Regions from separate parts of the Rhizobium aureum genome, predicted to be linked through region 1. Evidence: predicted binding sites of a transcription regulator. Region 1 holds the regulator's gene; the other holds the start of a gene.

Region 1 (7,296 bases):
GCGCCAAAGTGCGGCAAGGAGCGCGGACGCAGGATCAGGCGCCGTTGGCTTCGCGTCTCCTTCTGGTCGCGGGCCGCATTGGAGGAAGCGTTGCTCGACTGGTCGAAGAGGAGGCGACACACGGCCGCGCCATCCTTTTCGCGTCGATCTATATGGGCCTTGGTGCCATCTTCTGGTTCAAGGCTAGTAGCGATCCGCCTCCGCAAGCCGTGCTGGCGGGCCTCTGTGTCTTTGCCGCCAGCTTCGCGCTCCGGCGGGAAGCGGGTAGGCTGTCTCGCCACCTGCTTTTCGCCGGCATGCTTATTTGCCTCGGCATGGCGCTGGCGCAATGGGAAAGTTGGCGGGTTTCCACTGTGATGCTCGACTCGGCGGTGACGACGACCGTCACCGGCCGCGTCGAGCGGCGCGAATCCTATGACAATGGAGGCTGGCGCTATGTCGTCCGGGTCGAGACGACGGAAAAGCCTACGATTCGCCGTTCGCCGGAACGGGTCACGATCTTCATACGCAAGCAGGCGAAGCCGTTCGATCTCGGCGATCGCATCCAGGGCAAGGCGCGTCTGACACCGCCGTCCGGGCCTGCTCTGCCTGACCTCAATGATTTCGCCTTCAGTTCCTATTTCAATGGAATCGGTGCGAACGGTTTCGCCTATGGCAACCCGACCTTATTGTCTCCATCCGGTGATGGCGTTGCAGATTCGCCGCTGGATAAGGCCGATATCTGGCTCGCCGGCCTGCGCAACGGCATCGGAGACAGGATCCGGGAAACCTTGCCGGGAGATACGGGCGCCTTTGCGGCAGCGCTTGTCACCGATGAGAGACGTGCGATCTCAAAGGATACGACCGAGTCGCTGCGAATTGCCGGTCTCACTCACATCATCGCAATTTCAGGGCTGAACATGGCGCTGTCGGCCGGCATCTTCTACGTCGGCCTGCGCTATCTGTTCAGCTTGTTTCCGGGAGTTGCTCAGGCCTGGCCGACCAAGAAGTTCGCGGCCTTCGGCGCGCTTTTGACGGTAACGGCCTATTACCTGATTTCAGGCTTCGGCGTATCCGCCGAACGCGCTTTCATCATGATGGCGATCATGCTGGTGGCCGTACTTTTCGATCGGCCGTCGCTCAGCCTTCGCAATGTCGCGCTATCCGCCATCGTCATCCTCATTCTGTCGCCGTCGCAGGTGCTCGGCCCAAGCTTCCAGATGTCGTATGCAGCGACGCTGGCGTTGGTGTCGGGCTATTCGCTGTGGAAACGGCGGCGGCACCGCGAAAACATCCTCTCGCGGATCCGTCTGATAAGCCCGCTGCTCTTCGTGTCGCGCTTCTTCGGTGGCGTGTTGTCGACCTCGTTCATCGGCGGTGCATCGACGGCCATCTTTTCGATCGAGCATTTTCACCGGCTGGCGACATACGGTCTCGCCGCCAACCTTGCGGCCATGCCGGTCGTCTCCTTCATTGTCATGCCGTTCGGCATGGCCGCAATGCTGCTGATGCCTATCGGCCTGGACGGGCCGTTTTGGAACGTCACCGGCGAGGGACTGGAACTAGTCATCCTGATCGCCAAAACTGTGGCCGGTTGGGGAGGCGACATCACCTTCGGCCGCCAACCCGGCTGGCTGATGCCGACCTTCATTGCCGGCTTTCTGATCATGACCGTGCTGCGGACCCGGCTTCGCCATTTAGGCTTGCTGTTGCTGCTTTCATCCATCGGCGTGGCGGCATTCGGCTCAGGTGTGCCGAAGCCGGATCTGATGATTTCCGAAGATGGTGTCCTGGTTGCGTTGCGACAGGACGATATACTCGCCACAAATCGCGAAAGGCCGCAGGTCTTCATTTTCGAACAATGGCAGAAGGCGCTGGTCGCAACCGAACATCAGCCACCCACCATGCTCCCCGCTGATGACCGGCTTCCGCAGATCAATAAGACGACCGATCGCCGCCGCCGGTTAAGCAGGGAAGAGCAAAATGCAGTCCGCAAGGCGATGGAGGAGGCTCTGGATCGGACAATGCAGGGAAGTTTCGCCTGTCAGAAGGGCGCATGGTGCGTGGCGATGCTCGACAACGGCGCCATGTTGGTCACCATCGAAAATGCCGCCTATCTGCCGCCGGCTTGCGATACCGCAAACATCGTCGTCACGCCGATCCGGCTACGACTTGATTATTGCCGTTCCGGCCGCAATGCTCATAACCGGTGCGACATTGCGCAAAACCGGGTCCATCGAAATGACGCTCACGGCCGATAAGCCTATTGTCTCTGTCGCTTTCGAAAACCCTCAGCGACCATGGACCAGGCACCGAACCTATGATTGGCGCACCGGCAAATTCGGTACGCCACCTGCGCAGATATCACCCGTCAATGATAGTCCAACTGTTGGTGATAACTCGTCTGTCAATGATAGCGCCGAATAAGCCCTACAAGCTTGCCCTGGACCTTGACGCGATCCGGCCCGAAGATACGGGTTTCATAGGCCGGATTGGCGGCTTCCAATGCGATGGAAGCGCCCTTGCGGCGGAATCGCTTCAGCGTTGCCTCTTCGTCGTCGACGAGCGCAACGACGATATCACCGGGATTGGCTGTCGTCGAATTGCGGATGATGACCGTATCGCCATCGAAAATTCCGGCGTCGATCATCGAATCGCCCCTGACCTCCAGCGCATAATGCTCGCCGGAGCCGAGCATATCGGCGGGAACGGTAATGTCGTGCGTGTTGTTCTGAATGGCGGAAATCGGAACGCCGGCGGCGATGCGCCCCATGACCGGTACCGATGCGGAACTATTGTGCTCGTCGTTGGCAACCTTTGCCGGGGCTGGAGGCGCGACTGGCTGGGGTTTGCCGAGGCTGCCCTCGATAATGCTCGGTGAAAAGCCGCGTCGTGGCTGCAGGCTTGAATTATAGGCCTCCGGCAGCTTGATGACTTCGAGTGCCCGCGCCCGATTGGGCAGGCGGCGAATGAAGCCGCGCTCCTCGAGCGCGGTGATCAGACGGTGAATGCCGGATTTGGATGCCAGATCCAGTGCGTCCTTCATTTCGTCGAAAGATGGCGGGACACCGGATTCCTTCATTCGCTCGTGAATGAAGAGAAGCAGTTCCTGCTGCTTGCGCGTCAACATCGTCTTGGAACCCCAAATCAAGAAAATCGTCGTGAAACAAATCCAGAACGGACACTATATGTTCCATATGTGTTCTGCAAGTGCTTAAATTTCGGTAAAGCTTCGCGGAGCCTATCAAATATTTGCCGCCATCGACTGGATCGCTTGAAATTCCTTGCGAATTATATCCGCGCTAATTCATCGATAAATATGAGAAATGCCGCTTTGTTCGCCTTATGGACGATTCACCTCAATCCTGCTCTGCTCGTGTGCGAATGAAGACGGCGACTGGCACATAACTCGACCGCAGTTGAGAATCAGTGCGCTCGGGTTGCCGCAGTTGCGTCCGGCCCACGTTCTCCTGCGCTTTCACGGGCTTGGCTTTCGGCTTGAATTGAGCATTGTATGAGCGCAAATCTGCTTTTGCAGGCAAACAAGGGAGGACCATGACTTTGTCGCCGCATCCGCTGGATCATCTCGTGCTGCCGACCGTCAACATCGCTCTGGCGCGGGAGCGCCTGGGCAAGCTTGGCTTCACGGTCGCACCGGATGCGCGCCACCCCTTCGGCACTGAAAATGCCTGTGTGTTCCTTGCCGACAAGACCTATCTCGAACCGTTGGGCGTGGCCTCGCAGGAGCAATGCGAGACGAGCATTGCCGACGGCAATGTCTTTGTTGCGCGCGACCAAGCCTATCGCTTCCGCGTTGCCGAGGATGGTTTTTCGGCCCTGGTTTTCGGCACGGACGATGCTGTCGGCGATGATGGGCGTTTCAAGGCGGCTGGGATTTCGGCTGGACCCATGCTGGATTTCTCCCGGCCGATGAAGATGCCGGATGGAACGGAACCCACGGCCGGTTTTCGCCTCGCATTTGCGGCGGATCTGCGTGCGCCGGATTTCCTGGCCTTCTGCTGCCAGCGCATCAATCCGCTGCCGGCCGATCGCAGCGTACTCGAGCGTCACAAAAACGGGGTGACCGGCATTGCGCGGGTGGCGCTTTCCGCGCTGAAACCGGCGGTGTATCGCAGCTTTTTCGAAGAGGTCGTTGGCGGTCCGCGGATCTTGGAGCATTCCTTCGGCCTGACGATCAAGGCGGCCAATGTCGATGTCGAAGTTTTGACGCCGGAAGGAATGGAAGCATTCTACGATTTGCCGGTCCATACCAGCGATCCCGGGCTGCGCGCACGCGCAATCCTTTTCAAAACGCGCGATCTTTCCGTGACATCGTCGCATTTCGCTGCTAACGGCGTCACCTACACGCGTAAGAACAATCGTATACTGGCAAGGCTGGCGCCCGGACAGGGCGCATTGTTCGCCTTCGAGGAGATAGCATGACCACGAATTCCGAAGTCACCGTCGGTGAGGGTGCCTCCAAGGTCCTCTTTTCCAACAGCGCCAAGCTGTCGCTGATTGCCGGCCCCTGCCAGATGGAAAGCCGCGACCATGCTTTCATGGTTGCCGGCGTCCTGAAGGAACTCTGCGGCAAGCTCGGCATCGGCCTTGTCTACAAGTCGTCCTTCGACAAGGCCAACCGTACGTCACTGTCGGGCAAGCGCGGCATCGGCCTGGAAAAGGCGCTGGAGGTCTTTGCCGACCTCAAGAAGGAATATGGCTTTCCGGTTTTGACCGACATCCACACGGAAGAGCAGTGCGCCATCGTTTCCAAGACGGTCGATATCCTGCAGATCCCGGCCTTCCTGTCGCGCCAGACCGATCTTCTTGTTGCCGCGGCCAAGACCGGCCGTGTCGTCAACGTCAAGAAGGGGCAGTTCCTTGCGCCTTGGGATATGAAGAATGTGCTTGCCAAGCTCAATGAGAGCGGCAATCCGAACATTCTTCTCTGCGAGCGCGGGGCTTCCTTTGGCTATAACACGCTGGTCTCGGATATGCGCTCGCTGCCGATCATGGCAGCGATGGGCGCACCCGTCATCTTCGATGCGACCCATTCCGTACAGCAGCCTGGCGGGCAGGGCGGTTCGACTGGGGGCGACCGCCGCTTTGTCGAGACACTGGCGCGCGCTGCGGTCGCCGTCGGCGTCGCAGGTGTTTTTATCGAGACGCATGAGGACCCGGACAATGCGCCCTCGGACGGCCCGAACATGGTCTATCTGAAGGATATGCCGCGGCTTCTGGAGAAGCTGCTGGCCTTTGACGCCGTGGCCAAGGCTTAAGAAATATCGGGCATTCAACAGGCTGACATGAATTTGCTTTACGCGGCCTGCAGGAGTGCCAAATCGCGGCGCGGATCGCCATTGTAATTTCCGCGCCTTCGATTAAGACGATTTAAATCGATTTATAAACCAGCGAGCAGGAAGCTATCATGACCGCAATCACCGACATTATCGCCCGCGAGATTCTCGACAGCCGTGGCAATCCGACCGTCGAAGTCGATGTCTACCTCGAAGACGGCAGCATGGGCCGCGCGGCGGTTCCGTCGGGCGCGTCGACCGGCGCTCATGAAGCCGTCGAGCTTCGCGATGGCGGCAAGCGCTACCACGGCAAGGGTGTCGAGAAGGCAGTCGAAGCCGTCAATTCGGAAATCTTCGACGCGATCGGCGGCATGGATGCCGAAAACCAGATCCAGCTCGACAACATCATGATCGAACTCGACGGCACGCCGAACAAGTCGCGCCTCGGTGCCAACGCCATCCTCGGAGTCTCGCTCGCCGTCGCCAAGGCTGCTGCCCAGAGCGCCAACCTGCCGCTCTACCGCTATGTCGGCGGCGCTCATGCCCGCCTGCTGCCGGTTCCGATGATGAACATCATCAACGGCGGCGCTCATGCCGATAACCCGATCGACTTTCAGGAATTCATGATCCTGCCGATCGGCGCAGACTCGATCCGCGAAGCCGTCCGCATGGGTTCGGAAGTCTTCCATGTTCTGAAGAAGGAACTGGCATCGCAGGGCCACAACACCAATGTCGGCGACGAAGGTGGTTTCGCGCCAGGCCTCTCCAGCGCCCCGGCAGCCCTCGATTTCATCATGAAGTCCATCGAAAAGGCCGGCTACAAGCCGGGCGACGAAATCGCTCTCGGCCTCGATTGCGCCTCGACCGAATTCTTCAAGGACGGCAAGTACGTGCTCGAAGGCGAAGGCCGCACGCTGGAATCCGGCGCCATGGCCGAATACCTCGCAGAACTCGCAGCGAAGTACCCGATCGTTTCGATCGAAGACGGCATGGCTGAAGACGACTGGGAAGGCTGGAAGACGCTGACCGACCTGATCGGCAAGAAGACCCAGCTCGTCGGCGACGACCTGTTCGTCACCAATTCCGCCCGCCTGCGCGACGGTATCCGCATGGGCGTTGCCAACTCGATCCTCGTCAAGGTCAACCAGATCGGCTCGCTGACCGAAACTCTCGATGCCGTCGAAACCGCGCATAAGGCCAACTACACGGCCGTGATGTCGCACCGCTCGGGCGAAACGGAAGATTCCACCATCGCCGATCTCGCCGTTGCCACCAACTGCGGTCAGATCAAGACCGGCTCGCTGTCGCGCTCCGACCGTCTTGCCAAGTACAACCAGCTCATACGCATCGAGGAAGCGCTCGGCCCTCAGGCAAAGTATGCCGGCCGCTCCATCCTGCGCGGCTGATGCCTGATCCGCGCGATCCGCTTGGGTCTGCGACGAGATTATTCGCTGAAATCGAACCGCGCCCCTGGGCGCGGTTTTTTATTGGACCGCGTAGTTAGAGTCAACGGACGGTTAATCTCTGCCGGTTACATTAGCGCTAGGTGTTTGATTTAATGTGATCTTGTCCGAGCCACATTGGCTTTGGAGTGGGGTCGCCTAAAGCCAGAGCGTTTCGAGCGAGTATGTGGACAAAGTATCATAAGAAGAGAAAGTTCGGGCGTTTCATCCTTCCCGCCATCACCATCGCCTTTGTGAGCTATTTCGGTTATCATTGTATCCATGGTGACTACGGCTTGAAGGCGACTGAAGTATTCGAGCAACGTCGCGTCGACCGCGCCAAGGAATTGGCGGAACTGGTCGCCAAGCGCGAACACCTTGAGAAGGAGGTCACGCTCTTGAGCGACGGCTCCCTGGATAAGGACATGCTCGACCAATATGCGCGCTATCAGCTGACCTATTCCAAGGCGAACGAGATCGTTATCTTCAACAAATAGTTATAATTAACCGAATTTCGGTTAATCGAATTTTTTCAATTAATATCAATAGCTTGCGAAGAATATGAGCCATGCAATTAT
Region 2 (7,296 bases), on a different contig from region 1:
CGCTGAATGCGCTGCGCGACAGCATCGCCAAGGGCGACACGCCGGACCAACAGGTCACCAATGCGAGCCAGGGCGCGGCCGCCGTGCTCTTCACCATCGGCGCCGCACTGAACCGCGACGGCGCCGAAGACGTGGTCTCGCTCTACCTGCAGATTGCCAATTCGCTCGATCCCAAGGCCGCCGATACGCTGGTTCTTCTCGGCGGACTTGCCGAAAAGCGGGAGCAGACCGATCGCGCCATCACCTTCTACAAGAAGGTGCCTGATGATTCGCCGATGGCCCGCATTTCCGAGCTGCAGCTCGGTCTTGCGCTTGCCCAGTCCGGCAAGGTCGACGATGCTCGCAAACACCTGAAAGCGTTGATCGATTCCGATCCCAACGATGTTCGCAGCTATCTTGCCTATGGCAGCGTCCTTTCCGACGCCAAGGATTTTCAGGCCATGGCCGAGAACTACGACAAGGCCGTACAGATCATCGGCCCGGTGCCGAAGCGTAGCGATTGGGCCGTGTTCTTCCAGCGCGGCATCGCTTATGAGCGGCTGAAGAAGTGGCCGGAAGCCGAGCCGAACTTCAAGAAGGCGCTCGAACTGAACCCGGATCAGCCACAGGTGCTGAACTATCTCGGCTATTCCTGGGTCGACATGAACATGAACCTCGACCAGGGCCTGGACATGATCAAGAAGGCCGTCGACCTGAAGCCGGATGACGGCTACATCGTCGACTCGCTCGGCTGGGCCTATTTCCGCCTGAACCGCTTCGACGAAGCGGTGAACGAGCTGGAACGGGCGGCACAGCTGAAGGCCGGCGATCCGACGATCAACGACCACCTGGGCGACGCCTATTGGCGTGTGAACCGCAAGCTCGAAGCCGTCTACCAGTGGAACCGCGCACTCGCCTCGAAGCCGGAAGAAGCCGATATTCCGAAGATCAAGGAAAAGGTCGAGAAGGGCCTGCCCGTGCTCGATAACGATCCGAAGACCGTCGACAAGAGCAAGCTACCCGATCCCGCGCCTGCGCCTTCGCCCGACACGAACGCTCCGGCGCCGGTCGACAAGAAGTCCTAAGACTTCCCATGAATACGGTCTTGGCAGCGGGCGATTTCGACCTCATGGAGGAAGCGCCCGCGAAGATCAATCTTGCGCTGCATGTGACCGGCCGCCGCGCCGACGGCTATCACCTGCTCGACATGCTCGTCAGTTTTGCCCGCCATGGTGATCGCGTCGCATTCCGCGCAAGCGCGCAGGATGAGTTCAGCCTTTCCGGGCGCTTCGGCCCACTACTGTCGGCAGATGCCGAGGCTGGCGACAATCTCGTGTTCAAGGCGCGCGATCTGCTGCGGCAGGCCGCACAGGCGGCGGGCTTCGATGCACCCGCCGTTCATATCCATCTTGAAAAGAACCTGCCGATCGCATCGGGCATCGGCGGCGGCTCGGCGGATGCGGCGGCGACATTGCGTGGACTGATGCGGTTATGGCAGCTCACGCTACCTGACGAGAAGGTCACGGCCATCGCCTTGAAGCTTGGCGCCGATGTGCCGATGTGCCTTGCCAGCCAACCGCTGGTGGCGCGCGGGATCGGCGAGGCGATAGGCTTGCTGCCGGCATTCCCCTCCTTTCCGATAGTTCTCGGCAATCCACTCGTCGGCGTCTCCACGCCGGATGTATTTCGCCATCTCACCCGCAAGGACAATCCGCCGCTGCTGTTTCCAACACAGATGCCGCGCGGCTCCAGCGAGTGGATCAAGGTGATCAGGAACCTGCGCAACGATCTCGAACCGCCGGCGCGCTCGATCTGCGGTGAGATTTCGGTGCTTTCCGGTCTGATCGAAAGCCAGCAGCCGATGGTGACCCGGATGTCCGGCTCCGGGGCCACCTGCTTCGGGATTTTCGAAAGTGCCGAACAGGCGAAGGCTGCTGCATCCTCGCTTCACAGGCAGAAGCCGGACTGGTATTTCCAGGTGACGGAAACGATTGCGGGAGAGGCATGATGGCAGGTTCAGTCAGCGAAAGATCCTTCATTCCCGTCGGCATCGCCGTGCTGACCGTTTCCGATACGCGAACGCTCGCAGACGACAAGTCCGGCGATACGCTTGTCGCGCGCATTGCCGAAGCAGGCCACAGGCTGGCGGCCCGCGCCATCGTTCCTGACGACAAGGAGCGCATCCGCATGCAGGTAGAAGCCTGGACGAAAGACGATGCGGTCGACGTGGTGATCACTACCGGCGGCACCGGCTTCACCGGCCGCGATGTCACGCCCGAAGCGCTGGAGCCGCTGTTCGAGAAACGTATGGACGGCTTCTCCGAGGTCTTCCATCGTATCTCCTACGACAAGATCGGCACGGCGACGATCCAGTCGCGGGCGACCGGCGGCGTCGCCAATGCCACCTTCATCTTCGTGCTGCCGGGATCGCCCGGCGCCTGCAAGGATGCCTGGGACGGCATTTTGAAGGCGCAGCTCGATTATCGCCATATGCCCTGCAATTTCGTGGAGATCATGCCGCGCCTCGATGAGCATCTGAAGCGCGGCGCCGTCTCCAAGTAGATCTGCTCATCGCGGACATTCCTATGCCTTCGGCCCTGGCAGGGCAGGAATTGATTCCCAATTATCGCCGCTGAGAATGATGCAGCTGCGCCCCGAGGCGTCGGTGATCAACAGCGTCCAGCTACCGCTCTCAGCGGCGTAGATCTCCACGATCGTATTGGGATCGAGCTTGCCGACCGCCGAAAGTTTTTCGGAAAGGTTGTCGCCAAGAAAGGCGACGATATCGAAGCGCTGGGCGCAAACCAGCATCGCCTGGGAACCTGCAACGCCGGGAAAAAGGATCGCACTTGACATGAGAGCCATGGACAAGAGGCGGTAAAGCATCGTGCGTTTCATGACGCACCTCCCTTCGCCGGTATCCCGGCGGACAAGGAGTGTGCCGCTGACCTGCTCCGCCGCATATCGGCATCTTCATGGTCGGCCGCCCGACGCGACACGCGTAAGGTGCCGCCACAGGAAAATTATCGCAGGTATTTGCAGCTTTTCAAATGAAATCTGGCTCGAAACCCACGTGCTATCGTGCCGCCCGCGCCACCCACGAGGGTATGAGCTCGCTTGAAAGGCTGCGGCCTTTGCGGCCTTTAGCGAATTCGGCCAGCCGCATGCCGGTTCTGGCAGCCGCGATGGCCTGAGCCTTCGACAAAAGCAATCCCAGTTCCAAAGGCTGCGTGCCCTTGCGAATGCGCTGAAGGAGGGGCCGGCGATAACCGCGCGACGCAGTGAAGCGTGCCGGGGCTTTGTTCAGGGAGACATATTCCGCGATCTCGTCGATCCAGCCCGCCTGCGGCCGGGCACCCGGCTCGACCAGCAGCAGCCAGTCACCGCGCGCCGAACGCAATATGTCCTTGATATCCCACTGCGAATAAAAACGGCATCCGGCGGCATCCGCCACTCGCGAAGTGCCGTCCCTGGAGCCGTGATCGAGCACGACGACATCGCAGACCAGCCCTTCGACCGCGCCTGCCACCAATGTCGCCAATGTCTGCGCCAGCTCGGGTTCGTGATCCTGGCATTCCATGATGACCGTCAACATTGCCCATTTATAAAGCGGCGCATAATTTATTGCCAGCACCTAACCCCCGGGCCGGAACGTTTAAGAAAACCCTGATGCACCACCTCGAAACCATGACACCTCCTTCACCAGCGCCTCGAACGCGTGAAGCGGAAGATGGTGATTCCGGATTTTTGTTCTTGCAATGTTCTCATTTGTCGGATAGGAATTTAATCATCTTAGACGCGGCATGCGATGGCATGAGCCGCCCTGGAGCTACCGATGAACGAGCAGTCCCTTGCAGGGCAGGCCGCATTCGCGCCTGCCAATACGGCAGACGTTGCCAACGCTTTGATCACCGAGGCCGGTCTCAGGGTCGACGCGGAGCGCCGGCGCGGACGCGGCGCCGGATTGAACCCGAGCGGCCGGTTCGAGCCGCAGCAGCGTGAGACCGTCGACGACGGCTGGCAGACATGGGAAGAGCTTCCACCCTTCAAGACCGAAGTACAGGTGGAAAAGCCGCGCACCGCGATCACGCGCAACGAATCCCCCGATATTTCCTTCGATCGTTCCATCAATCCCTATCGCGGTTGCGAGCATGGCTGCATCTACTGCTTCGCGCGGCCGACGCATGCCTATATGGGGCTGTCGGCGGGGCTGGATTTCGAATCGAAGCTGTTTGCCAAGCCGGATGCAGCCAAGCTTCTGGAGCGTGAATTGGCAAAGCCCGGCTACAAGCCCCGCGTCATTGCCATCGGCACCAATACTGACCCTTATCAACCGATCGAGAAGGAATGGCGGATCATGCGGCAGATCCTCGAAGTGCTGAATCGGGCAAACCACCCGGTTGCCATCGTCACCAAGTCGGCGCTGGTCATGCGCGATATCGATATTCTGAAGGACATGGCCGCCAAGAACCTGGTGCGGGTGGGAGTATCGGTGACGACGCTCGACCGGAAGCTCGCGCGCACCATGGAGCCGCGGGCAGCGACACCGCCGCGGCGGCTGGAAGCGATCCAGGCTCTGAACGAGGCCGGCATCCGCACCGCGATCATGGTGGCGCCGATCATTCCAGCGCTCAACGATCACGAAATCGAACGCATCCTCGACGCGGGCAAAGCGGCCGGCGCGCAGGAGGCAAGCTATGTCATTTTGCGGCTGCCGCTGGAAGTGAGCCCGCTCTTTCGCGACTGGCTGCTGCAGCATTATCCGGATCGCTATCGCCATGTGATGTCGCTGATCCGCTCGATGCGCGGCGGCAAGGATTATGATGCCGAATTCGGCAAGCGCATGAAGGGCGCTGGCCCCTATGCCTGGCAAATCAGCCGCCGCTTCGAAATGGCAACGCGCCGGCTCGAACTCACGCGTCGCAATATCGCGTTGCGCGATGACCTGTTCGTGCCGCCTGACGGCAGCGGTGTTCAGCTATCGTTGCTCTGATATTCCTTGCGGGTTTTCCCTGTACCCGCTGGAAAAGCCCCCGGTTCGCCGCCCTGATCCACCGGGGGCTTGCAGGAGATCGGGTGGTGTGCGAGCTTCGCCGCATGTTACGCAGCACACCACCCGATTCTCCAATGTTATTCGAGGACATCCCGCTCGTCCCGACCTTCGAGCTGGAATTGATCGCTCGGCGTGCCGGACATTGGCCCGTTGCCGGAGCAGACGAAGTGGGCAGAGGCCCGCTTGCAGGGCCGGTCGTAGCTGCCGCCGTCATCCTCGATCCCGAGCGCATTCCGAATGGGCTGAACGATTCCAAGCAGTTGACAGCCGCCAGGCGCGAGGAACTGTTCGTCGAGATCCTCGCGACGGCGACGATCTCCATCGCCTCATCCAGCGCGACCCGTATCGACACGACCGATATCCGCAAGGCAAGCCTGGATGCGATGCGACGCGCCATTTGCGGGCTGGCGGTGCCGGCAAGCTACGTGCTGACCGATGGGCTCGATGTGCCGGCTGGGCTCGCCTGCCCCGGGAAAGCCGTGGTCAAGGGAGACGCGCGCTCCTTCTCCATCGCCGCCGCATCGATTGTCGCCAAAGTGACCCGCGACCGGATGATGGCCCGCGCAGGCGTCGTCTTTCCTGCCTATGGCTTTGCCGCCCATGCCGGCTATGGCACGCCGCAGCATCGCGCCGGCATCGAGCAACACGGCCCCTGCTCGCTGCATCGCATGAGCTTCCGCCCACTCAAGAAGGAAGCCGTCTGAGGTCTCAATTCCTCAGTCCTGCGACGATCTCCGGCGACCATTTCGTGATATAGGCAATGTCTTCCCTATAGATGCGATCATGACCATCCTGCAGGTTCCGGCGATATCTCTCAATGCCGCGTGCAGCTTCCCGTTCCATGAAGGCGAGTAGCGCTTCGAGCCGTTCGATAATGCCCGCCGGAAGCGAACTACGCTCGGAAACCGGTAGCCCGTAGGCGTCGACGAAGAGGCGCGCACGCTGGATCTGGGTGGCAAGGCTATCCAATCCCTCCACCGCCACGCTTGAGGACAATGGCGCCCAGCGATAAACGGCATAGGCCAGGTCCCAAATCCGCGGACCGGGATGGGCGGCTTCGAAATCGATAATCCCGATCACCTCGCCGTCGTTCAAAACGACATTATAGGGTGCGAAATCGCCGTGGCAGATGACCTCGGACGGCAGACGGGGTGGCAGCTGCCACGGCCAAGCCACAGTAAGATCGCGCAAGACCAGCGCCGAACTATGATGATAGCGGCGCAGCAATCGCGCGGCCGATTGCAGGATCTGCTTCGAGCGCATCTCGGCACAGTCGCCGAGATCGCCCGTGGCACCAGGCAGATAGGTCACTCTCTCCCAGACGTCGTCAAATCCGTCCGGCTTCGGGGCGGCATCAAAGCCATGCAGCGGCAGGGAAGCCAATAGCGCATGGACGCCGGGTGTCCAAGGGCGAACGGGCCGCACGATAAGATCGTCCTGGCGAAACGGCTCTTCGTCCATTGTGGGCTGCATCTGTCCTCCCCCTCATTTCCTGATCTTGCCGTTCGTTGCGGCAACGATCAATCTGCGAGAAATCGGATGGCCACGATTAACGGGGATTTGACCGCATTGCTTCAGCACCCCGTGGTTCGAGGCTCCGGTCCCTTCGGCGGCTCAAGAGCCTGCGGCATCCCATCATAAGGGGCTGCTCTCCTGCGCAAAACTGCACGTTGAACCGGGCTCATGCGACGGGAAGCCGCTCTGTGATAGCATGTCCTCCCACCAACAAAAAACCCCGCCGAAGCGGGGTTTTCCAAATTCGATATTCCGAACGCGTCAGTTCAGCCGCGTCTTCACTTCCTTGACGGCATCGTTGAAGAGACCGGACTGGATGCTTCCATCGGCCTTCTTCGCAAGCACCGATTCAGCAGCGGCGATCGCCAGGTCGACGGCGGCGGAACGAACCGCCTTCATCGCATCGGCTTCAGCCTGCTTGATCTTCTGCTCGGAGAGTGCCGTGCGGTTGGCGACGAATTCCTCCGTCTTCTTGCGGGCTTCCGTCGTCAGCATATCGGCTTCGCGCTCGGCTGCGGCGACGATATTCGCGGCTTCAGCTTCTGCTTCCTTGCGCTTGCGCTGATATTCGGCCAGCAGATGCTGGGCCTCTTCACGCAGGCGCTTGGCTTCAGCGAGTTCGTTGCGGATCTGGTCGGCGCGGTCGTCCAGAGACTTCGCCATCATGCCCGGAACCTTCAGGTAAACGATCAGGCCGAGGAAGATGAGAAGGCTGACAAACGCGAAGAAAGTGTTGTCGAAAGCGAATT

The links. Region 1 encodes LexA, which represses DNA repair genes until DNA is damaged. Its sites were predicted from a motif close to TGTTCNNNNTGTGTTCNG; they were not measured.
Region 2: the regulator LexA is predicted to act here: its motif matches at 3,728-3,745, upstream of PH552_RS23270 (PA0069 family radical SAM protein).

The regions. Positions count from the first base shown of each region.
Region 1 is NZ_JAQJCI010000004.1:336,276-343,571, forward strand. It holds partial or broken gene PH552_RS12980 (ComEC/Rec2 family competence protein) at 1-2,406, shown strand, start outside; gene lexA (transcriptional repressor LexA) at 2,387-3,109, opposite strand; gene PH552_RS12990 (VOC family protein) at 3,535-4,422, shown strand; gene kdsA (3-deoxy-8-phosphooctulonate synthase) at 4,419-5,258, shown strand; gene eno (phosphopyruvate hydratase) at 5,408-6,682, shown strand; gene PH552_RS13005 (FtsB family cell division protein) at 6,904-7,215, shown strand.
Region 2 is NZ_JAQJCI010000012.1:10,043-17,338, forward strand. It holds gene PH552_RS23245 (tetratricopeptide repeat protein) at 1-1,064, shown strand, start outside; gene PH552_RS23250 (4-(cytidine 5'-diphospho)-2-C-methyl-D-erythritol kinase) at 1,073-1,987, shown strand; gene moaB (molybdenum cofactor biosynthesis protein B) at 1,987-2,541, shown strand; gene PH552_RS23260 (hypothetical protein) at 2,563-2,877, opposite strand; gene PH552_RS23265 (glycosyltransferase family 2 protein) at 3,056-3,574, opposite strand; gene PH552_RS23270 (PA0069 family radical SAM protein) at 3,815-4,972, shown strand; gene PH552_RS23275 (ribonuclease HII) at 5,077-5,736, shown strand; gene PH552_RS23280 (phosphotransferase) at 5,741-6,505, opposite strand; gene PH552_RS23285 (F0F1 ATP synthase subunit B) at 6,809-7,296, opposite strand, start outside.